Regions from separate parts of the Parageobacillus sp. NEAU-HV-2 genome, predicted to be linked through region 1. Evidence: riboswitches for the same ligand, from Rfam matches in the RefSeq annotation. Region 1 holds a riboswitch; each other region holds the start of a gene.
The links. A riboswitch is a leader RNA that binds a small molecule or an ion and turns the genes downstream of it on or off. The one in region 1 is predicted to bind S-adenosylmethionine.
Positions count from the first base shown of each region.

Region 2: linked by a shared signal. The riboswitch ahead of AC1WMD_RS10535 (methionine ABC transporter ATP-binding protein) and the one ahead of metK (methionine adenosyltransferase) in region 1 are both predicted to bind S-adenosylmethionine.
Region 3: linked by a shared signal. The riboswitch ahead of AC1WMD_RS01505 (methionine biosynthesis PLP-dependent protein) and the one ahead of metK (methionine adenosyltransferase) in region 1 are both predicted to bind S-adenosylmethionine.
Region 4: linked by a shared signal. The riboswitch ahead of AC1WMD_RS15085 (phosphoadenylyl-sulfate reductase) and the one ahead of metK (methionine adenosyltransferase) in region 1 are both predicted to bind S-adenosylmethionine.

Region 1 covers NZ_JBXUJJ010000002.1:19,256-24,960, forward strand. Annotated here, with positions in the region: gene AC1WMD_RS03635 (alpha/beta hydrolase family protein) at 1-698, shown strand, start outside; gene AC1WMD_RS03640 (DUF2584 domain-containing protein) at 728-970, shown strand; gene pckA (phosphoenolpyruvate carboxykinase (ATP)) at 1,001-2,587, opposite strand; SAM riboswitch class I at 2,772-2,886, shown strand; gene metK (methionine adenosyltransferase) at 3,046-4,260, shown strand; gene asnB (asparagine synthase (glutamine-hydrolyzing)) at 4,424-5,705, shown strand, end outside.
Region 2 covers NZ_JBXUJJ010000005.1:178,993-184,697, forward strand. Annotated here, with positions in the region: gene AC1WMD_RS10520 (thioredoxin family protein) at 1-141, shown strand, start outside; gene AC1WMD_RS10525 (SCP2 sterol-binding domain-containing protein) at 330-677, shown strand; SAM riboswitch class I at 905-1,010, shown strand; gene AC1WMD_RS10530 (O-acetylhomoserine aminocarboxypropyltransferase/cysteine synthase family protein) at 1,078-2,388, shown strand; SAM riboswitch class I at 2,506-2,614, shown strand; gene AC1WMD_RS10535 (methionine ABC transporter ATP-binding protein) at 2,711-3,739, shown strand; gene AC1WMD_RS10540 (methionine ABC transporter permease) at 3,729-4,397, shown strand; gene AC1WMD_RS10545 (MetQ/NlpA family ABC transporter substrate-binding protein) at 4,414-5,253, shown strand; gene AC1WMD_RS10550 (hypothetical protein) at 5,275-5,460, opposite strand; gene AC1WMD_RS10555 (carboxymuconolactone decarboxylase family protein) at 5,562-5,705, shown strand, end outside.
Region 3 covers NZ_JBXUJJ010000001.1:261,012-266,716, reverse strand. Annotated here, with positions in the region: gene AC1WMD_RS01520 (ABC transporter permease subunit) at 1-737, opposite strand, end outside; gene AC1WMD_RS01515 (ABC transporter permease subunit) at 730-1,629, opposite strand; gene metC (cystathionine beta-lyase) at 1,898-3,079, opposite strand; gene AC1WMD_RS01505 (methionine biosynthesis PLP-dependent protein) at 3,084-4,187, opposite strand; SAM riboswitch class I at 4,265-4,375, opposite strand; gene AC1WMD_RS01500 (GTNG_0744 family esterase) at 4,633-5,361, shown strand; gene AC1WMD_RS01495 (YjcG family protein) at 5,427-5,705, shown strand, end outside.
Region 4 covers NZ_JBXUJJ010000010.1:71,480-77,184, forward strand. Annotated here, with positions in the region: gene AC1WMD_RS15065 (hypothetical protein) at 1-133, opposite strand, end outside; gene AC1WMD_RS15070 (low molecular weight protein-tyrosine-phosphatase) at 134-622, opposite strand; gene AC1WMD_RS15075 (DUF1128 domain-containing protein) at 726-950, shown strand; gene AC1WMD_RS15080 (PAS domain-containing sensor histidine kinase) at 1,104-2,855, shown strand; SAM riboswitch class I at 3,004-3,112, shown strand; gene AC1WMD_RS15085 (phosphoadenylyl-sulfate reductase) at 3,240-3,947, shown strand; gene sat (sulfate adenylyltransferase) at 4,115-5,275, shown strand; gene cysC (adenylyl-sulfate kinase) at 5,289-5,705, shown strand, end outside.

The sequences.
Region 1 (5,705 bases):
AAATGAAAGGCTTTTTGGCTATACCGAAAGCGCCTGGAGTGTATGACGGTTTTTTATATTTGCGCGGCGGTATTAAAAATGTCGGGAAAGTGCGCCTGGCGCGCATTACTCAGTTTGCCTCGTACGGATTTGTTGTGATGGCGCCGTTTTACCGCGGCAACCAAGGAGGGGAAGGAAATGAGGATTTTGCCGGAGAAGACCGCTATGATGCGCTTGCCGCGTTTCGGCTGCTGCAGCAGCATCCAAAAGTGAATGAAAAGCGGATTCATGTTTTTGGTTTTTCCCGTGGGGGAGCGATGGCGCTGCATACGGCGATTTTAGAGCCGGGCGTTTGCTCTGTTGCGGTGTGGGGCGGAGTTTCCGATGTAGCGCTTACCTATTGGGAGCGGGAAGATTTGCGGAAAATGATGAAGCGGGTCATCGGTGGGACGCCGGCAAAATATCCGGAGCGATACCGCTGGCGGACACCATTATACGAAATCGAGAAAATTCATGCTCCTGTCTTAATCATTCATGGGGAAAAAGACCGCAATGTTTCGATTGAGCATGCGTATCGTCTTGAGAAAAGACTGAAAGAATTAAATAAGCAAGTGACAACATGGTATTTTCCACATTTTACGCATTATTTTCCACCAAAAGAAAATCGTGAAACCGTCCGGCGGTTGACAGAATGGATGAAAAGACAGCCGAATGTATGATACGATAAAAAGAAAAGGGGTGTGTTGCAATGGGCATGCCGCTGGAGCTGCAAACGCTGATTGTCACAAAAGGGAAAGAAAAGCGAGTAAAAGATAATTTGTTTATTTTAGAAAAAGACGGATATCGCCTTTATCCTCTTGATATTCCGCTAGAGGTTAGAAGAACGCTGCAAAGCGAAGCGAGTGGTCAAGCGGTGGTAAAAAAACTGGAACTTGCCGATAATCGAACGATTGTCACGTATGAGCTTGTCTCCTTGCATTCAACGAATTAAAAAAGGAGGGAATCGTTCCCTCCTTTTCGATTATACAAGCGGACCGCCAAGCGCTTCAATTTCCGGCGCGATATGCTTGAATTTTTGGAAGTTTGCGCGGAATTTTGATGCCAGTTCTTTTGCTTTTTGTTCATATGCATTTTTATCAGCCCATGTATTTTGTGGCTGCAGCACTTCATCTGGAACTCCTGGAATATGAAGCGGAATGGCCAAGCCGAAAATAGGATCTTTCACTGTTTCGACATTGTCTAGTTCTCCTTCGACTGCTGCTTGCACCATCGCGCGTGTGTAAGCTAGCTTCATGCGGCTGCCAACTCCGTACTCCCCGCCGGTCCAACCAGTGTTGACAAGGAATACCCGCACGTTATGTTCAACGATTTTTTTGCCGAGCATTTCTGCATAGCGCACAGCCGGGAGCGGCAAAAATGGAGCGCCGAAGCAAGTAGAGAACGTCGCCTGCGGAGAAGTGATTCCCCGTTCGGTGCCGGCGAGCTTGCTCGTATAGCCGCTTAAGAAATGGTACATTGCTTGTTCACGCGTCAGTTTGCTGATTGGCGGCAATACGCCAAACGCGTCTGCAGTTAGGAAAATAATCGTCGATGGGTGGCCAGCGATGCTTGGGTCCACGATGTTGGCAATTGCCTGAATCGGGTAAGCGGCGCGCGTATTTTCCGTTAATGTTGCATCATCGTAATCTGGTATTCTTGTCTGTTCATCAAGCACCACGTTTTCCAGCACCGCTCCGAACCCAATGGCGTCAAAAATTTGCGGTTCTTTTTCACGAGATAGGTTGATGCATTTCGCATAGCATCCGCCTTCGATATTAAAGATGCCGCGGTTTGACCAGCCGTGTTCGTCATCACCAATTAAGCGGCGGTTTGGATCAGCGGAAAGCGTCGTTTTTCCCGTTCCCGACAGTCCGAAAAATAATGCCACGTCTCCTTCTTTGCCGACATTGGCGGAGCAATGCATCGAAAGAATCCCTTGCTCCGGAAGCAAATAGTTCATCACCGAGAAAATGGATTTTTTCATTTCGCCGGCATATTCCGTTCCGCCGATTAGCACGATGCGGCGTTCAAAAGAAATGATAATAAACGTTTCTGATTTTGTTCCGTCCACCGCAGGATCTGCTTTGAAATTTGGAGCGGAGATCACCGTAAATTGCGCTTCATGTGTTTGTAATTCCTCTGCGCTTGGGCGAATAAATAATTGATGGGCAAATAAATTGTGCCAAGCAAATTCGTTAATGACTTGAATCGGCAAACGATATTTAGGGTCAGCGCCGGCAAAGCCTTTAAAGACAAACACTTCGTCTTTGGCCATTAAATAATCGAGTACTTTATTATATAATCGTTCGAAAACTTCCTCCGAGATCGGCTGATTGACTGTTCCCCAATCAATTTTTGCTTTTGTTGACGCCTCTTCGACAATGTATTTATCTTTCGGTGAGCGGCCTGTATATTTGCCTGTTGTTACCGCTACTGCCCCAGTAGCTGTTAACCGGCCTTCTTTTCGCTGCAACACTTTTTCCACCAGCTGCGCTACCGATAAATTATGAAATACGTTTGGTTTTTGCAATAATAAAGAAAGTTTATTGGTCATTTTTGCGATCCCCATTGTTCAAAACCTGCCTTTTTATATTTAATAACCTCTTTAAATAGTATAACACATTTTTATTATTAGTCCATACTATTTGTGACGATTTCTTTTATTTATTTTTCCTGTTTTTTTCAAAAAAAATTCGCCACATTTTGTTGACTTTTTCGGCTTTATTACGATATGATAAGTCATTGAACGGATACTCTTATCCCGAGTTGGTGGAGGGACAGGCCCGATGAAACCCAGCAACCGTCACAACTGGAAACATGTGAAATGGTGCTAACCTGTGGCAAGGCGATGTCCTTGAACGATAAGAGTGAAAGGAGCAATACGATTGCAATGACCTTTCCTCACCGTTACAGGAAAGGTTTTTTTATATGAGAAAATGAACAAGGGAAATGAGTACCGTATCGCTCGCCGTTTGCGGCACCATCATTTTTTGATGTTTGATTACGGAAAGAGGAGGAAAATGACGAATGTCAGCAAAAAGACGTTTATTTACTTCAGAGTCTGTAACAGAAGGTCATCCAGATAAAATTTGCGACCAAATTTCCGATGCGATTTTAGATGCGATTTTGGAAAAAGATCCGAACGCTCGCGTTGCCTGCGAAACGAGCGTGACAACAGGGCTTGTGCTCGTAAGCGGAGAAATTACGACATCGACATATGTGGATATTCCAAGAATCGTTCGCGATACGGTTCGCGAAATCGGCTATACGCGCGCCAAATTCGGTTTTGACGCGGATACATGCGCCGTGTTGACATCGATTGACGAACAGTCGCCAGATATCGCGATGGGGGTCGACCGGGCGTTAGAAGCTCGTGAAGGTCAGATGACTGACGAGGAAATCGAAGCGATCGGTGCTGGAGACCAAGGGCTAATGTTTGGATTTGCCTGCAATGAAACGAAAGAATTAATGCCGCTTCCGATTTCGCTGGCGCATCGTTTAGCACGCCGTTTAGCTGAAGTTCGGAAAAACGATATTTTGCCATATTTACGTCCAGATGGTAAAACACAAGTAACGGTAGAATATGACGAAAACGGCAAACCGGTTCGCGTTGATACGATTGTCGTATCCGCACAGCATCATCCGGAAATTACGCAAGAGCAAATTGAACGTGATATTAAAGAACATGTCATCAAGCCGGTGGTGCCAGCCGAACTGATCGATGAAAATACGAAATACTTTATTAACCCGACAGGCCGTTTTGTCATCGGCGGACCTCAAGGGGACGCTGGTTTAACGGGACGGAAAATTATTGTAGACACGTACGGCGGTTACGCGCGTCACGGTGGCGGCGCATTCTCTGGAAAAGATCCGACAAAAGTAGACCGTTCTGCAGCATATGCAGCCCGCTATGTCGCGAAAAATATCGTGGCGGCAGGACTTGCCGATAAGTGCGAAGTGCAACTCGCCTATGCGATCGGGGTGGCAAGACCGGTCTCGATTTCCATTGACACATTTGGCACAGGAAAAGTATCGGAAGACATTTTAATCGAAGTCGTGCGCAACAACTTCGACCTACGCCCGGCAGGCATTATTAAAATGTTAGATTTGCGCCGTCCGATTTACAAACAAACAGCTGCTTACGGCCATTTTGGACGTACCGATATCGACCTGCCGTGGGAGCGTACAGATAAAGCAGAAGCATTGAAAGAGCAAGCTTTTTCCTTGGCGAAGCAACAATAAATGAATGAATATGGAAAAGAGAGTTACAGCAACTGTAGCTCTCTTTTTTTAATCGATATGTTAACGTTTTATTTAAAAAAAAAAGGAAAATTTTATAGTTTTATTGCTTCAAATCTATGATATAATCAAGCATGCTGAATATAAAGAAGTAGGTGAAATACACATGTGCGGGTTTATTGGTTGTGTTTATGATCAGCCAAAAATGCTAGACGAGCAATGGAAGAAAACGTTTGAAGAAATGAATAATATGATCACGCATCGTGGTCCAGACGACGAGGGGTATTTTTTCGATGACTATGTCCATTTTGGCTTTCGTCGGTTGAGCATCATTGACTTAGAAGGGGGTCATCAACCATTATCGTACGAAAATGAGCGATATTGGATTATTTTTAATGGAGAAATTTATAACTATATTGAGCTGCGCGAAGAGTTATGTGCGAAGGGATACGAATTTGCCACATACTCTGATACGGAAGTGATTATTGCGCTATATAGTCATGAAAAGGAAAAAGCGGTAGAGAAGCTCCGTGGCATGTTTGCGTTTGTCATTTGGGATAAAGAAGAAAAAACGATTTTTGCCGCGCGTGATCCATTTGGCATCAAACCATTTTTCTATCTTGAAGAAGAAGGACGGACGTTTTTTGCATCGGAAAAGAAAAGCATTTTGCATGCGATGGAAAATAATGTTCTCGATTATGACGCGCTTCAGCACTATTTAACATTTCAATACGTGCCTGAGCCAATGACGATTTCCGTTGGCATTAAAAAATTAGAGCCGGGTCATTACATCAAAAAGAAAGTCGGTGAACAATTAACGGTACACCGTTATTGGAAAGCATGGTTTCAGCCAGTATGGAAATCGGAAGATGAATTCGTCAAAGAGATTCGCGATGTTTTATTTGATTCCGTGCGGGTACATATGCGCAGCGATGTGCCGGTTGGCTCTTTTTTATCCGGTGGAATCGATTCTTCGCTCATTGCTTCGATTGCCAAACAATTTCATCCGAACTTTAAAACTTTTTCGGTCGGTTTTGAAAGAGAAGGGTTTAGTGAAATTGAGGTGGCGAAAGAAACAGCTGAAAAATTAGGGGTGGAAAACATCAGCTACGTTATCCCGCCAGAAGAATATATGGAAGAGCTGCCGAAAATCGTTTGGCATCTGGATGATCCGCTTGCCGATCCAGCGGCTGTTCCGCTTTATTTCGTCGCCCGCGAAGCAAGAAAGCATGTAACGGTTGTTCTTTCTGGAGAAGGAGCGGATGAGCTGTTCGGAGGGTACAACATTTATCGTGAACCACAGTCACTAAAAATTTTTGAGCGGATGCCTGACGGGGTAAAATCGGCATTGCGCATCATTGCTCGCATTCTCCCAGAAGGGGTAAAAGGGAAAAGCTTTATCGAGCGCGGGGTAACGCCGATGGAAGAACGCTATATAGGAAACGCGA
Region 2 (5,705 bases), on a different contig from region 1:
GTTCCATGCCTTCTTTTATTTCAGGACGGCAATATCGTTAAAAAGTGGTATGCGTTTCATTCTGTTCCTTATTTATATGAAACGATCAAAGAGATGTTACCAAACGATAATCGGTTTTGTACGAACCGAAAGACAGACTAAGGGCGACGATCCCCTCCTCAGCTATCCATGTTGCAAACATCCGTTATTTTGACTGCATTTGACATATTTCTTGGGAAATGATAAGAACTTTGCTTGTTTTCCGGATGATTTGTCGAGATTTTTGTAAAGGATTCTTCTCGCTAGATATGGAAATAAATGAAACAGCAGTAACGGAGGAGGAGGGGAAATTGGATATGCGTGAACTAGTCAAACAGCTTGCCGAACGAATGAAAACATTAAATCATCTATTGCCGATTTTACCGGAGGAAGAATTGTACGTTCGCTTTGAGTCCGAAACGGGAACAGCAGTCGTAGTGATTTCAAAACATCGAATCAGCCCCAAAGTGGAAGTAGACGAACGGCGGGTATTAACGGTGCGCGGGTCAAAAGAGGCATTGGAATCACTATTAAGCGGAAGGATGAAATTACAGCAGCTAATTCGTCTGCAAGAAGTGCATATTTCGGGAAGTTTCCGGCATATGCTATTGCTTGAGTCCTTGCTTCACTTAGCCAAGCCATACCGACGTGTTTGCTAATGATTGGCGATTTGCTTTTAGATGAAAAGGAATTGACAAGTATAATAAACAGCGTTAAAATATTCAGAAAAGATAGATGAATTGGGGACCGATTTTAAGCTGAACCGACAAGAAGCAGAGCACCAACGAGATGGTTGTCCATGAAAGCCAAGCGGAATAAGAGTGAACGTCTACACGAATTTTGCACGCTGTAATTTGCTCATTTTTCGTAATTCTAAAAAAATAGATTCTTATCAAGAGAGGTGGAGGGAACTGGCCCAATGAAACCCGGCAACCGGTTGCGATAACACGGTGCCAAGTCCAGCAGAGCAAAATGGCTCTGGAAGATAAGAAGAGTATATATCCCTCTCTTCTTAAAGGAGAGGGTTTTTATTATAAAAAGGTAAAGGGGAGAAGTATAGTGAGTGGAAAGCAATATCGTTTAGAGACAATAGCCGTTCACGGTGGGGTAAAGCCGGATCCTGCGACCGGCGCGCGAGCAGTTCCGATTTACCAGTCGAATGCCTATTTATTCGCCAATACGGATCATGCCGCCAATCTATTTGCATTGCGGGAAGAAGGATATATTTATACACGCATTCATAACCCGACCGTTACCGCATTGGAAGAAAGAATAGCTCAGCTAGAAGGAGGCGTTGGCAGCCTTGCCTTAGCCAGCGGAATGGCGGCGATTACCCTGGCGATTTTAAACATCGCCGGCGCAGGAGATGAAATCGTATCGGCAGCGACGATATATGGTGGTACATATAATTTGTTCGCTAATACATTGCCGAAATACGGAATTAAAACCCACTTTGTCGATCCGTCTAATCCGGAAAACTTCCGGGCCGCGATTACGCCAAAAACGAAAGCGATTTTTGCGGAAACCATCGGCAATCCTAGCTTGCACGTGTTGGATATCGAGGCGGTTGCGCAAATTGCCCATGAAGCGGGAATTCCACTGATTATCGACAATACGTTTGCCACTCCGTATTTATGCCGGCCGATTGAATATGGTGCCGACATCGTTGTTCATTCTGCTACCAAATGGCTTGTCGGCAATGGAACGACGCTAGGCGGCATTATTGTTGATGGCGGCAATTTTGACTGGAATTCGGAGAAATTCCCAGGGTTTACTACTCCTGATCCAAGCTATCACAATCTTGTCTATGCCGAAGCGCTTGGCAATGCGGCTTACATTGTCAAAGCGCGTGTACAGCTGTTAAGAGATTTAGGTCCGGCGATCAGTCCGTTTAACGCGTTTCAAATTCAGCTTGGAATGGAAACGTTGCATGTCCGTATGAAAGAGCATATTGCTAACACGAGAAAAATTGTCGAGTATTTGGATCGCCATCCTGCAGTCGATTGGGTGCTTTATCCGGAACATGACAGCCATCCAGCAAAAGAGTTGGCGAAAAAATATTTGCCAAATGGAGCCGGTTCGATCGTTGTTTTTGGCTTAAAAGGCGGCAGGGAAGCAGGTGCGAAGCTCATTAACCATGTGAAATTATGGTCGCATGTTGCAAATGTCGGCGATGCGAAAAGCCTTATCATCCACCCAGCAAGCACAACGCATCAACAGCTAAACGAAGAAGAACTAAAATCGTCGGGGGTAACGGAGGATTTAGTCCGTCTGTCCGTCGGGATTGAAAACGTCAATGACTTAATCGAGGATTTAGAGCAGGCCATTGCCGCTGCGACAGGTATTACTTCTATTTCCGTTTCATCATAAAACAAGATTCCCGAAAATATGGACGCAAAATTTTTTATTGACATGGTTCAATATAGGGTGATACAATCACATTTGTGATTAATGGAGAATTTGTAATTGAATAATGCGATTGTTGCGCTCTTATCAAGAGAGGTGGAGGGATGTGCCCAATGAAGCCCGGCAACCGTCAGCACATACGCTGAAATGGTGCCAATTCACACAAAGCATCTGCTTTGGGAGATAAGAGACGGAATGGTAATGATTACCTTTCTGTTCTCTTCGAGCAGAAAGGTTTTCTTTTTGGAACGAGCCGCCTGCTAGATGAAGGAAGGTGAAAATGTGCATGATTACATTGGAAAATGTGACGAAAATATATGAAGCGGCAAACGGATCGGTCACTGCAGTCGATCATGTTTCTTTACAAATTAAAGAAGGGGAAATTTTTGGAATTATCGGATATAGCGGCGCGGGGAAAAGCTCGCTCATCCGTCTTCTTAACGGATTGGAAAAACCAACAAGCGGTAAAGTCATTGTTGCCGGACGGGATATGGCTAATATTAAAGGAAAAGAATTGCGAAAGGCTCGCCAGGAAATCGGGATGATTTTCCAGCATTTTAATTTATTATGGTCAAGAACCGTTCATGAAAATATTGCATTTCCTTTAGAAATTGCTGGTATCCCGAAAGAAACGCGGAAAAAGCGGGTCGATGAGCTAATTCAGCTTGTCGGGCTGCAAGGAAGAGAACATGCTTACCCGTCACAGCTGAGCGGCGGGCAAAAGCAGCGCGTTGGCATCGCGCGTGCGTTAGCAAACAATCCAAAAGTGTTATTGTGCGATGAAGCGACATCCGCGCTAGACCCGCAGACAACTGATTCCATTTTGGAACTTTTGGTGGATATTAATAAACGTTTAGGATTGACGATCGTATTAATTACCCATGAAATGCACGTAATTCGTAAAATTTGCGATCGCGTCGCAGTGATGGAGAACGGAAAAATTGTCGAGCAAGGCGAAGTACTACAAGTGTTCCGGCAGCCAAAACAGGAGATTACGAAACGGTTTGTGCGGCAAGTTGTTGAACCGGAGGAAACAAAAGAAACGATTACCCATCTGCTCGATAAATACCCGAACGGAACGGTTATCCAATTGACGTTCGTCGGGGAAGCTGCGGAACAGCCGCTGATTGCCAATGTTGTCCGCCAGTTTCAAGTGGATGCAAATATTTTACAAGGGAAAATTTCACAAACTCATCAAGGCGCTTACGGTGTGCTGTTTGTTCATATGGATGGGGAAAAAGAGGAAGTGGCCCGCGCGATCGATTATATTCGAAAGCAGCAAGTGGCGGTGGAGGTGATTACAAATGCTCGCTAGCCTCTTGCCAAACGTAGAATGGGATATGATTTGGGCGGCTACGGTTGAGACGCTTTATATGACAGGCGTCGCCGTTGTGGCGACATTTATATTAGGAACGATTCTTGGCCTGCTTTTGTTTTTAACGTCAAAAGGAAACCTCTGGGAGAACCGCCTGGTGAATATGATCATTGCTGCTATTGTTAATGTTTTCCGTTCCATTCCATTTATTATCTTAATTATTTTGTTAATCCCGTTTACGAAATTGGTCGTTGGAACGATTCTCGGTGCCAACGCCGCGCTGCCGGCGCTTATTATCGGGGCGGCGCCATTTTACGCGAGAATGGTGGAAATTGCGCTCCGTGAAATTGACAAAGGCGTCATTGAAGCGGCGAAAGCGATGGGGGCATCGACGGCAACAATTATTTGGAAAGTGTTGCTTCCAGAGTCACTGCCTGCACTTGTGTCCGGAATTACTGTAACGGCGATTGCTTTAGTCGGATATACGGCGATGGCAGGAGTCGTCGGCGCCGGTGGTCTTGGAAACTTAGCCTATTTGGAAGGATTCCAGCGCAATCATAACGATGTCACGTTTGTCGCTACCGTTCTAGTTTTGGTGATTGTCTTTGTGATTCAGTTTATTGGTGACTTTGTCACTTCCAAAATAGATAAACGATAAAAAGGGGGAAATCGATATGAAAAAATGGATTAGTGCATTGTTTGCCGTCGTTCTTGTGTTGGCATTGGCAGCATGCGGAGGCAATAACAACGCTGCCGATGACAAAAAAGAAGGAAAATTAACGAAGCTAGTAGTCGGAGCTTCCAACGTGCCGCATGCGGAAATTTTAGAAAAAGCACAACCAATTTTAAAAGAAAAAGGCATTGACTTAAAAATTGTTAAATTCCAAGATTATGTATTGCCAAACAAAGCGTTAGCGGATAAAGAAATTGATGCAAACTACTTCCAACACATTCCGTATTTAGAAGCGCAGAAAAAAGAACATGGATATGACTTTGTCAACGCTGGCGGCATTCATATTGAGCCAATCGGTGTTTATTCGAAAAAATATAAAAGCCTTGAAGAATTGCCAGACGGTGCGACGATCATCATGAGCAACTCGGTTGCAGACCATGGCCGCATTTTATCGATGCTGCAAGAAAAAGGGTTAATTAAATTAAAAGAAGGTATCGATAAAACAAAAGCTACGGTCAAAGACATTGTGGAAAATCCAAAACATTTAAAATTTGAAGCGGATGTGGAAGCAGGATTGCTGCCGCAAATTTATAAAAACGGCGAAGGCGATGCCGTGCTCATTAACGCGAACTATGCGCTTGACGCGGGGTTAGATCCTGCAAAAGACCCAATTGCTGTCGAGTCGCCGAAAGATAACCCATATGTCAATATTATCGCTGTACGTAAAGGCGATGAAAACCGCAAAGAAATTAAAACGCTTGTTGAAGTATTGCAATCGAAAGAAATTCAAGACTTTATTAAAAAAGAATATAAAGGCGCTGTCATTCCGGCAGCACAATAAAACGGAAGCGATTCGCTTCCGTTATTTCTTTTTTGGCAGCTTTTCGAGAATGGCAATCAGCAGCGTAATGATCAAAGAGCATTGAATCGAAATAACGATAGTAACAATATCGGTTAGTTGCGCGTCTTCCAACAATGCCCCTACCAAGAAAAATAACAAGATAGAGATAATAATCATCATGAGGAACACGGAAATCCATTTTCCCATTTGTTTCCCTCCCATTCGCCTATATTCAAATTCTTCTGTTTAATTCCTTTTTCCTTCACGCATACTAACACCGATATAATTATGGAAAGAGGTGTTGAGAAGTGAACCAGCAACAACATACGTCGGTTGAAGCGGCTCTTCGTCATTATAAAGAGGGAATTGGCGTGTTTACGCAGAAGCTCCCTAAAATTGCTAGCAGCTTCAATGCTTTCACCGAAGCTTGTTTTGAAGCCGGTGCGTTATCG
Region 3 (5,705 bases), on a different contig from region 1:
ATATCTGTTTTCTCTATTCTTCCCCCGATAATAATCTCAAAAAACCCGAGATGGATTAATAGAATCAATGTTTGCACGACTTGCTGCAAAAACAGAACGACGATCGTTTCCCGCAGATACGGCCAAACATGTTTTCGAAATACATGCAGCGTTCCTGCCCCCAGCAATCGGGAGCTTATCACATATTCTTGTTTGTTCATCCATTGCATCTCTTTTCCGATCGCAAGAATGAGCGGAGGCAGCGACACGCAGACTAACACAGCGCATTGATACAAAACAAGCGAAAATCGATACCCCTCCTGCCCGCTTTGCACCATTAACGGCATCATCAAAACAATCGACCATAAAATCGTCGGAATGTAAAGGTAGGTCTGACAAATCTGCTCGATCCCCTTGCGAATAAAGGAAGGCGCGTAAGCCGTTGCACTGCCAATCAAAATCCCTAGCACCATTTGGATGGCACATATGCTAAACACAATGAGAATGGTAAATCGCGCGCCGTCCAGCAGCTTGAAAAACATGCTGTTTCCTTGGCGGTCCGTGCCAAAAGGCGGTGCGGTCCATGGATCAAAAGGAGTTTCTTTTACAATTTCCCCTTTTTCATTCATGATGAGGGTCTGGTGCTCGGAAAAAAACAAGTCGTGATGCTGGCCGACAAAGAAACTGGCAGCAAGCAGCACAATAAAATAACCGATTCCAAACAAAAATCGTTTTGAACGAAATACGCTGTTATTCATACGCTTCCCTTCCCACGATACGATAAATGAAATAGCTCATAACGGAAAATACGATAAAAAACGGAACGTACAGGAGAAGCAGCCATAGGCATAACGTTGGCGGAGTTAAAAAACCAGGTTTCCAAATAAAACCCGTAAACCCATAGATGTTGAACGCAAACTCAACCAAAAACAGCGTCGATATCATAAACACAAACAGCACACGCAATTGATGAATCAAATGATACAGCGTATTGCGCAATAGGTGAAATATTACGATATACCATTTTGGAAATCCTTGAGAATAAACAAACTCAATATACGGTTTCGTTTGTTCCCGTTGGGCGAACAGCACAATCGTGCGGAAAAAATGCAGTGTCGGCACAAGCGTCATGCACAAAACCGGCAAAAAATACGCCTTTGTATCGCCGAACGCGTAAATAGCAATGATTTCCATCCCCGTCTTTTTAAATATCCATACAAGAAAAAGCTGGAGCGCGAAAATCCATAATAAATCCGGAACCGATTCCATCCATACGGAAATACGTTCTATCATCCGCTTCATCGTTTCGTTAGATAAAACATAGATACAAGCGAGCACGGTCGCGCACACAATAGTAAGCAACAAGGAGAGTACGATCAACGTCAAGGAATACATATATGGCTCTTGGATGTACTCGAAAAAGTTTGTTTGTCTCCCTGTTGTGTAGTTCGGAAATGTAACGTCAAACGGTGATGCAATCTCCTTCACATAATCAAAAAAAGAATAATGCGCGTCAGCATAATAAAGAAAAGGCAGCGACCCTTCTTTCTGAAAATTCGGGATAGCGTAAAACACAACATAACTGCTGAAAACGATGACGACGATCGTAACCGAAAATTCGAGCAGTTTTTTCATCCAGAAATCATGCAAACAACTTTTACCCCCTTATCCTATTTTTACCTTGATTTTTATTTTATCATAATTTTCAAATAAATAGATTTTTATTCTATGGCCATCATTTTTTTCATTTCACCATCTCGCCTTCGATTATCGACGCTATTGGGCAATTACCAACAGCGATCCACACGATCACGGCGCGGCTCCTATCATCGCCAATCCCCTTAACCTGCTAAAAGAAACGAAAACAGCAGCATCAAAAAAGGTATGCGCCCATATTTTTGGCGCATACCTTTTTCTTTCAGCGTGCGGAAACGGCGGATGGCGTTTCTTTGACATAGGATAATGCCTGCTCGAAATCGGCGATTAAATCTTCAACCGCCTCCAAGCCAACGCTAAGACGCAGCAGACCATCGGTAATGCCGCGCCGCTCCCGTTCCGCTTTCGGCATCGCGGCGTGCGACATTTTCGCCGGATAGGACAAAATCGATTCGACCGCGCCTAAGCTGACAGCAAATACAGGAAGGCGAACGTGTTTCACAAACGTTCTCACCGCTTCTTCATCGGCGAGGCGGAACGATAATACTGCGCCAAATCCCGAGGCTTGATAGCGTTGAATCGAATGGCCAGGATGGTGCGTGAGCCCTGGGTAATACACTTCCTCTATTTTCGGATGGCTAGATAAATAGCGGGCGATGGCGAGCGCTGATTCGGATGACTGTTTGAGGCGGACGTGCAGCGTCTTTAATCCGCGCAACACCAGCCACGCATCTTGCACGCCAAGCACGGCGCCGAACGCGTTTTGCAATTTGTACAGCTGTTTCGCCAACTCCTCGTCTTTCACCACGGCAAGTCCCGCCACGACATCGCTATGCCCTGCCAAAAACTTCGTCGCGCTATGAAGAACGACATCGACGCCAAGGTCGAGCGGACGCTGGAGCGCGGGAGTCATAAATGTGTTATCTAAAAACGTCAAACAGCCATTGGCTTTCGCGAGTTTGACAATTCCTTGGATATCAGTTACTTTTAAAAGCGGGTTGGACGGCGTTTCGACATAGATCACTTTTGTATTCGGACGAATATGAGTAGCCACTTCATGTAAATCGGTCATATCGACAAACGTATATTCAATGCCAAAACGGTTTAATACTTCGGTGATCATGCGATACGTGCCCCCGTAAACATCTTCGGTCACGAGCACATGGTCACCTTTGGACAAGAGAAGAAACGCAGTCGAAATCGCCGCCATCCCCGAGGAAAAAGCGAAGCCGCGCACGCCGCCTTCCAGTTCGGCAATCGTTTCTTCGAGCGCCTCGCGCGTCGGGTTGCCGGAGCGGCTGTAATCGTATTTGCCAAATGTGTCAAAATCGAATTGATGGAACGTCGAAGCATGCTGAATCGGCACACTTACTGCCCCTGTTTGCCGATCGATTTTCCATTTGTTATGAAGCAGTTTCGTTTGAAAAGAAACACGTTGTTCCATCCCCCTACACCTCTTTCATGTTTTTCAACGCTTGCGCCAAGTCGGCGATTAAATCTTCGGCATGTTCGATGCCGACAGAAAAGCGCAACAGCCGGTTACAGACGCCGTTGGCGATGCGGATTTCCTCCGGAATGTCAGCATGCGTTTGCGTCGCTGGATACGTAATAAAGCTTTCCACACCTCCTAAACTTTCGGCGAACGTAATTAAGCGTAAGCTTTGCAAAAAGCGGTTGACCCATTTTTCCTCGCGCAAACGGAACGATAACATGCCGCCTCTTCCCGGGTATAAGACATCGGTAATATCTTCGTGGGATGCTAAAAACTCGCTGATGCGTTTCGCGTTTTCTTCATGCTGGCGCATCCGCAGCGCCAATGTTTTCATGCCGCGAATCAATAGCCACGAGTCAAACGGAGAAAGCACGGCGCCGATCGCATTATGATACTCCGCCAAGCGTTGACAAAGCTCCTCTCCCTTCGCAACGACAAGGCCGGCTAATACGTCGTTATGGCCGCCCAAATATTTGGTTGCGCTATGAATGACTATATCGGCCCCCTGTTCGATCGGGCGCTGCAGAACCGGGGTATAAAACGTATTATCGACAATAAGAAGCAAACCGTATTTTTTCGCCAACTTCGCTACTTCAGCGATATCGGTTTCCTGCATGAGCGGATTGGTCGGCGTTTCTAAAAAAATCGCCTTCGTTTTTTCGGTAATCGCGTTCTCTACTAATCGTATGTCGCGAAAATCTACATAATGAAAAGACAACCCGTATTTTCTCCAGCCCCGTTCAAACAGGCGATATGTACCTCCGTAAAGGTCGGCGGAAACTAAAAATTCATCCCCGCTTTCAAATAAAGCAAGAACTGTCTGAATTGCGGCCATGCCGGAGCTGAACGCATAGCCTTGACCGCCGCCCTCGAGCTTGGCAATCGCTTCCTCGACGATTTTGCGCGTCGGGTTGCCGGTGCGGATGTAGTCAAACCCAGACGACTGTCCAATTCCTTTATGACGGTATGCCGTCGAAAAGTAGACAGGCGGATTGACCGTCCCTGTTACCGTTTCACTGCGGTTTCCGATTTGCGCTAACAATGTCTCTAGTTTCTCCATTTATCTCTCTCCCTCTTTGGTAAAATAAAAAAAGTCTTCTAAGAAGAAGACTTTTCCATAACCATTGTCAGTGCTTCTTCTTATCTGCCGAATTGAAAACTCAATTCGCTGGATTTAGCACCTGGCCAATATTTGGCTGGTTGCTGAAGCTTCACAGGGCCAGTTCCCTCCGCTTCTCTTGATAAGAATGCATCTTGCCGATATTCATTTGTCTGATTATCTAAAAATTTAACCCATTCATAATAATTTTGCAAGTAATTTTTTATCAACATGTTTTTCATATGTTCTAACTGATGGCAGTACATTTCTTTATTTTATGACAAAAACAGCAAAAAAGCCGCTTATTTTTTCAAAAACTCACACGATTAGACGGCGTTTATTAACATGTTCTAGCAAAAATATGTTACAATAACAGGTGAATCGTTATGTTTATGGAGGATACATCATGGCGACGCAAAAAGGAACGATGCAGGATTATACGATTTACAGCAATGCGCTCGAAGAAGAAGTAACGCTGCTTGCTTATTTGCCAAGCACCTTTTCCCCGCTTCATAAATATTCTCTTTTAATTGCGCAAGATGGAAAAGATTATTTTATGTACGGGAAAATAAAAAGCGTGATCGAACAGCTGATGGAAAACGGCGAAATTGATCGCACCATCGTCATCGGAATTCCGTATCATAATGTTAAGGACCGTTATGAGAAATATCATCCAAACGGAAAGAAAAACAGCCAATATTTGCGCTTTTTAGCCCATGAGCTCATTCCGTTTTTAGATCAAACGTTTCCTACGTATCAAATCGGAAAAGGGCGTGCGCTCATTGGCGATTCGCTCGGCGGTACGGTATCCTTGATGGCAGGACTATTGTATCCGCATACATTTGGAAAAATCGCGATGCAGTCACCGTATATAGACGAAGACATCATCGCAAAAATCCGCCAGTTTTCTGAACCATCCTTATTGCAAATTTATCATTCGGTCGGGACAAAGGAAACCGCTGTAAAAACAACAGATGGACACGTACGCGATTTTATTGCGCCAAACCGGAAAGCACGGGAAGCGTTTAGCGAAAAAGGTTTTTTGTATAAATATAATGAATTTGACGGCGACCATGCGTGGACGTATTGGCAGCCTGATGTTCCACGAGCCATTGCCTGGATCCTTTCTATGTAAGCACTACAATACTTTTCAAAATTTTGTTATAATTAAGTACTACTTCATTTAAGGAGGGATTTTTTATGAAATACGGTATTGCTTTGTTTCCTTCAAAGCGGATACAGGACTTTGCTAATTCCTATAGAAAGCGCTACGATAGCCATTACGCCCTCATTCCGCCGCATTTAACCTTAAAAGAACCTTTTGAAGCGGATGACCAGCAAATTAAAGAAATGGTGAAAGAACTGCGCAAAATCGCGGCCGAAACGGATGTCATCCCGTTAAAAGTGACGAAATTCAGCTCGTTTTACCCGGCAAGCAATGTCATTTATTTAAAGGTAGAACCGAATGAAACGCTGCAG
Region 4 (5,705 bases), on a different contig from region 1:
GCCATTGTTTCAACCTCATCGGCCAGGAAAACCGCTCTTGTTTTTCTTCTTTTTTGCTCATCAAGAAAGAAAAAGCAGCGCCTAACGCCGCCCCAACCATCATTCCCTTCCATATGTTTTTACGTTCCTTCATCTATTTTCTCCCCTTCACTTCTAATTTTTTCTCTTTAATAATTGTGTCCAATAAATGTTCGCATCCTTTTTGAATTAGCTCATATACTTGCGCAAAATTCCCGGTATAATACGGATCCGGCACATCCGCCATTTCGCTGTCAGGAACAAAGTCAAGCAGCCGGCCGATAAAGCCAGTTTTATTGTACCCCGCCAATCTCCGCAAATTTCCTACATTTTCTGCATCCATCGCAATAATGTAATCAAACGTCTGCAAGTCCTCGCGATCGATTTGCCGGGCGCGAATCCCGGAAAAATCGATATTATTTTGCTTTAAGATGAGTTGGGTGCCTTCATGCGGCGGTTCACCAACATGCCAATTTCCCGTTCCCGCTGAATCGACTGTGATTTTGTCTTCCAATCCTCTCTCTTTCACTAAATGTCGAAAAACCGCCTCGGCCATCGGTGAGCGGCAAATGTTTCCCAAACAGACAAACAACACTTTTACCATTGTTCACATCTCCTTTCGACCCCATTATATACAAAAATATTAGCGCGATGTATTCCTTTCTATGGTACAATACATGTAACCTTTGCAAGGAAGGAGTTAAAAAATGGATTTATCTAAAAAATCGGCAGAAAATGTAGAGTACATGGTGGAAAAAATCAAAGAAAAGCTAAAAGTGTTAAATTTTGATGCGATTAAACCTTCTCACTTCTCTGAAGAATGGTATGATGAGTTGAAAGAGATATATGACATGGTGATGAGAAAAAATACGTTTAGCCCAAGCGAGATGCAGGCCATCGCCGAGGAGTTAGGAAACTTACGCAAAAAATAAATGTAAGTAGGAGAGGTTCATACGTCTATCGCTGTCCTTTTCGCTTTGGGCAGCTTTTTTTATTGGTTCTACTCAATTCGTCTTTATTTTCGTATAATATGGCTAAACTAAACGATATATATTTTTGTTTTGAGGCGGGAGAGGAGAATAAAAATGATCTATGGCAGTATTCATTACGCATCATTTATCATTCTATTATTCTTCATTACCGTGATCGTTTCTTACATATTATTGAAAATGCTATTCATCCATACATTCCCTATTTACACGCTCTCTGTAACGACGATCGTATGCATCATCAGCCTTGTGGTTTGGTCAATTTTAGACATGCCCCATATGATAAAAAAGACAAACGATTCTTTCACTCTATTATTGTTTAACCCTATCGTTGCTGTGCTTGGCGCCCTATGTGTTACAACGATCGCATTTATTAGCCGCTTATTAAAAGAAAATAAACAATGTGATAAATGTCTCTTTTTCCAACACCCTGATATGATTTTTCTGTTAGACATAAATGGGTTATTTATATCTGGTAACCCTGCAGTAGGAAAAATGCTTGGATACAAACCTAGCGAATATATTGGCAAACATTTTACCCAATTTATCGTCCCGGACCAAATTGAAAAAGCCAAAAAAATATTTGAACGAACATTAAAAGGAGAAACTTGCGAATGTGATTTACAAGCACGGCATAAAAATGGAAAAATTATTGACATACATTTTAAAACCGTTCCAATGATTCGTGGCAATCACTTGAAAGGAATTTATATGATTGCCCGAAATATGACGGAACTCAATCGATTCCGAAAAGAGCTGGAACACTTATATCATAAACATACACTCATATTAAATTGTATGGCTGAAGGAGTTTGCGGGATTGATAAACATAAAAATATCGTTTTCTGGAATCCAGCCGCAGAACGAATGACTGGATATAAAGCGGAAGAAGTCATTGGAAAAACATCACATGCGATCATTCACCATACGAAAAAAGATGGAACTCCTTACCCTCTTGGCGAATGCCCGATTGATCGCGCCATTCAAGATGGAAAAACGTATCATATTAGTGAAGATATTTTTTGGAAAAAAGACGGTACCTATTTTCCCGCTTCCTATACGATAACACCTGTTTTGGAAAATGGAGCCGTCGTTGGCGGAGTATTGACGTTCACCGATATTACCGAACTGCAAAAAACAGAAGAATTCATTCGAACATCGGAAAAGCTCTCGGTTGCCGGCCAGCTAGCGGCTGGGATTGCTCATGAAATTCGCAATCCGCTTACAGCCATAAAAGGATTTATACAACTATTGCAATCTGAACTTGACGAGAAAAAACCTTACCTTCACATTATTGAATCAGAAATTCAGCGCATTGAACTTATTTTAGGCGAACTATTAGTGTTGGCAAAACCGCAAACAATCAAATTTACAAAAAGGGATATTGGCGTTTTGCTTCAACATGTCACCGCTTTATTAGAAACACAAAGTATTTTACATAACATCCAAATTGTCACAAAAATTGATCCATCTCTTCCTCTCATTGAATGTGACGAAAACGGATTAAAACAAGTATTTATTAATTTCTTAAAAAACTCGATGGAAGCGATGAAAAATGGCGGACATATTTTCATTGAAGCACAAAAAAAGGACGAACATTCCGTTCTTATTCGCTTTATCGACGAAGGTTGTGGAATTCCAAAAGAATATATAAAAAAAATAGGAAAACCGTTCTTTACAACAAAAGAAAAAGGTACTGGTCTTGGGATGATGGTCAGTAAAAAAATTATCGAAGACCACGGTGGAACGATGTCAATTATGAGTGAAGTGGATAAAGGAACAACGGTCGAAGTAATATTGCCTATCTGCGTTTCTCCCTTACCTGTTTTACATGTCTCACATGCATAGAAAAGGGCTGAATAACAAGCTGCCCTTTTTTTCTTCTTCTCCTTCGCTATTCCTCTAACGTGTTACATCGCCAAAAAAATTAATTCCTATCGAAAAACTAGGATTGACTTTTGCTTGAATTGTGTTAAAATTTTAATCAATTATATAGAACTTATCAAGAGTGAGGGAGGGACTGGCCCAATGAACTCCGGCAACCTGCTTGGCCGAAAGCAAGGTGCTAATTCCAGCAAAATGGGTACCATTTTGGAAGATAAGGCGCTATTAGTGACCGGTTCGCTCTTCCAAAATGGGAGAGCGTTTTTTAATAAGCGTTCGTTCTCGTTCTATTCCTAATATAACCAATTAATCCACTTTATTTTCTTTGAATTCAAAGGAGGGAGAAACATGCTTACTTATCAAACGTGGGAAACGGAAGAAAAACCTGTATTCCCTCACGATAATGAAACAAAAGGGGCGCTTGATGTTCTCGCCTGGGCATACCGTCAATATGAGGACGATATTGTGTACGCCTGTAGCTTCGGCATTGAAGGAATCGTGTTAATCGATTTAATTTCGCAAATAAAGCCAGATGCAGAAATCGTATTTCTCGATACCGGGCTTCATTTTCGTGAAACATACGAAACAATCGAAAAGGTAAAAGAAAAATATCCTTCCCTCCGCATTGTGATGAAACAGCCGAGCATATCCTTAGACGAACAGGCAAAACAATTCGGGGACGAATTATGGAAACACCATCCAAATAAATGCTGTGAATTGCGGAAGGTGATTCCACTGCGCGAAGTATTGACCGGGGTAACCGCTTGGATTTCTGGCCTGCGCCGCGAACAATCGCCGACACGCAGCCATGTCCAATACATCAATAAAGATGACAAATTCCAATCGATCAAAATCTGCCCGCTCATTCATTGGACATGGAAAGACGTATGGAACTATGTATATAAATACGAGCTTCCGTACAATGTGCTTCATGATCAAGGTTATCCAAGCATCGGCTGCGCGCCATGCACAGCCCCTGCACTCGATCCAAACGACTTGCGTTCCGGCCGCTGGGTCGGGCACGGAAAAACGGAATGCGGGCTTCATATCTCATAGGGAGAGTATACAATCATCGCCATTTTCAGCGTTTGTCTCGCTACCCTTGGCATTATTAGCCTAAAGAAAACCATCGACGAAGAACGGCGATCCTTGCATGAAAGCGGCGGTGGCATTTAACCAATGATAAAACCTATTTTTCCGATAAAAATTAAGGAGGTATCAACATGAGCTTAAGCATTCCTCATGGAGGCACTTTAGTGAATCGCTGGAATCCTGACTATCCAGTAGACACCGTCACAAAAACGATAGAGTTGTCTAAGGCGGAATTAAGCGATTTAGAGCTAATCGGAACGGGAGCTTACAGCCCGCTTACCGGCTTTCTGACCAAAAACGATTATGATTCCGTTGTCGAAACAATGCGGCTTGTCGATGGCACCGTATGGAGCATTCCAATTACCCTTGCTGTAACCGAAGAAAAGGCAAAAGAGCTTTCTGTCGGCGAAACGGCCAAACTCGTTTACAACGGGGAAGCATATGGCATCATTGACATTCAAGAAATCTATCAACCTGATAAAACAAAAGAAGCACTTCTCGTTTACAAAACAGAGGAACTCAAACATCCAGGCGTACGAAAACTATTTGAAAAGCCAAATGTATATGTAGGCGGACCGATTACATTAGTGAAACGCACTGATAAAGGGCGCTTCGCTCCATTCTACTTCGATCCGGTCGAAACACGCCAACGCTTTGTCGAGCTTGGCTGGAACACGGTGGTTGGCTTTCAAACGCGAAATCCTGTCCACCGCGCCCATGAATACATTCAAAAATGCGCGCTCGAAATTGTCGACGGCCTCTTTTTAAACCCGCTTGTCGGCGAAACGAAAGCGGATGATATTCCAGCCGACATCCGCATGGAAAGCTATCAAGTATTACTAGAAAACTATTATCCGAAAGACCGCGTGTTTTTAGGAGTGTTCCAAGCCGCGATGCGCTACGCCGGACCGCGGGAAGCAATTTTCCATGCGATGGTTCGCAAAAACTTCGGCTGCACCCACTTCATTGTCGGCCGCGACCATGCCGGCGTTGGCAATTACTATGGCACATATGACGCGCAAAAAATCTTTTTAAATTTCACACCGGAAGAACTGGGCATTACGCCGCTGTTTTTCGAACATAGCTTTTATTGCACGAAATGCGAAGGAATGGCGTCGACGAAAACATGCCCGCATGATCCGAAATACCATGTTGTATTATCCGGCACAAAAGTACGAGAAATGCTGCGCAACGGTCAAGTGCCGCCAAGCACGTTCAGCCGTCCGGAAGTCGTAGCGGTATTGATTAAAGGATTGCAGCAGCGCGAGGCTGTCACCCCATCTACACGTTAAAGGAGGAGAAAGATTGAGCACGAACATCGTTTGGCATCAAACGGCGATTACAAAAGAAGACCGGCGCAAGCGCAACGGGCATCACAGCGCGATCTTATGGTTTACCGGGCTTTCCGGCTCCGGTAAATCGACGATCGCCAATGCCGTGTCAAAAAAGTTATTTGACCTTGGCATTCAAAACTATGTATTAGACGGCGATAACATCCGCCATGGGCTTAATAAGGATCTCGGCTTTTCCGCCGCAGACCGTACAGAAAATATTCGCCGCATCGGCGAAGTGGCAAAGCTGTTTGTCGACAGCGGCCAATTCGTCTTAACCGCATTTATCTCTCCTTTTGCCCAAGATCGTGAGCTTGTCCGCCATTTAGTAGAAAAAGACGAGTTTATCGAAATTTATGTGAAATGCCCATTAGAAGAGTGTGAAAGACGT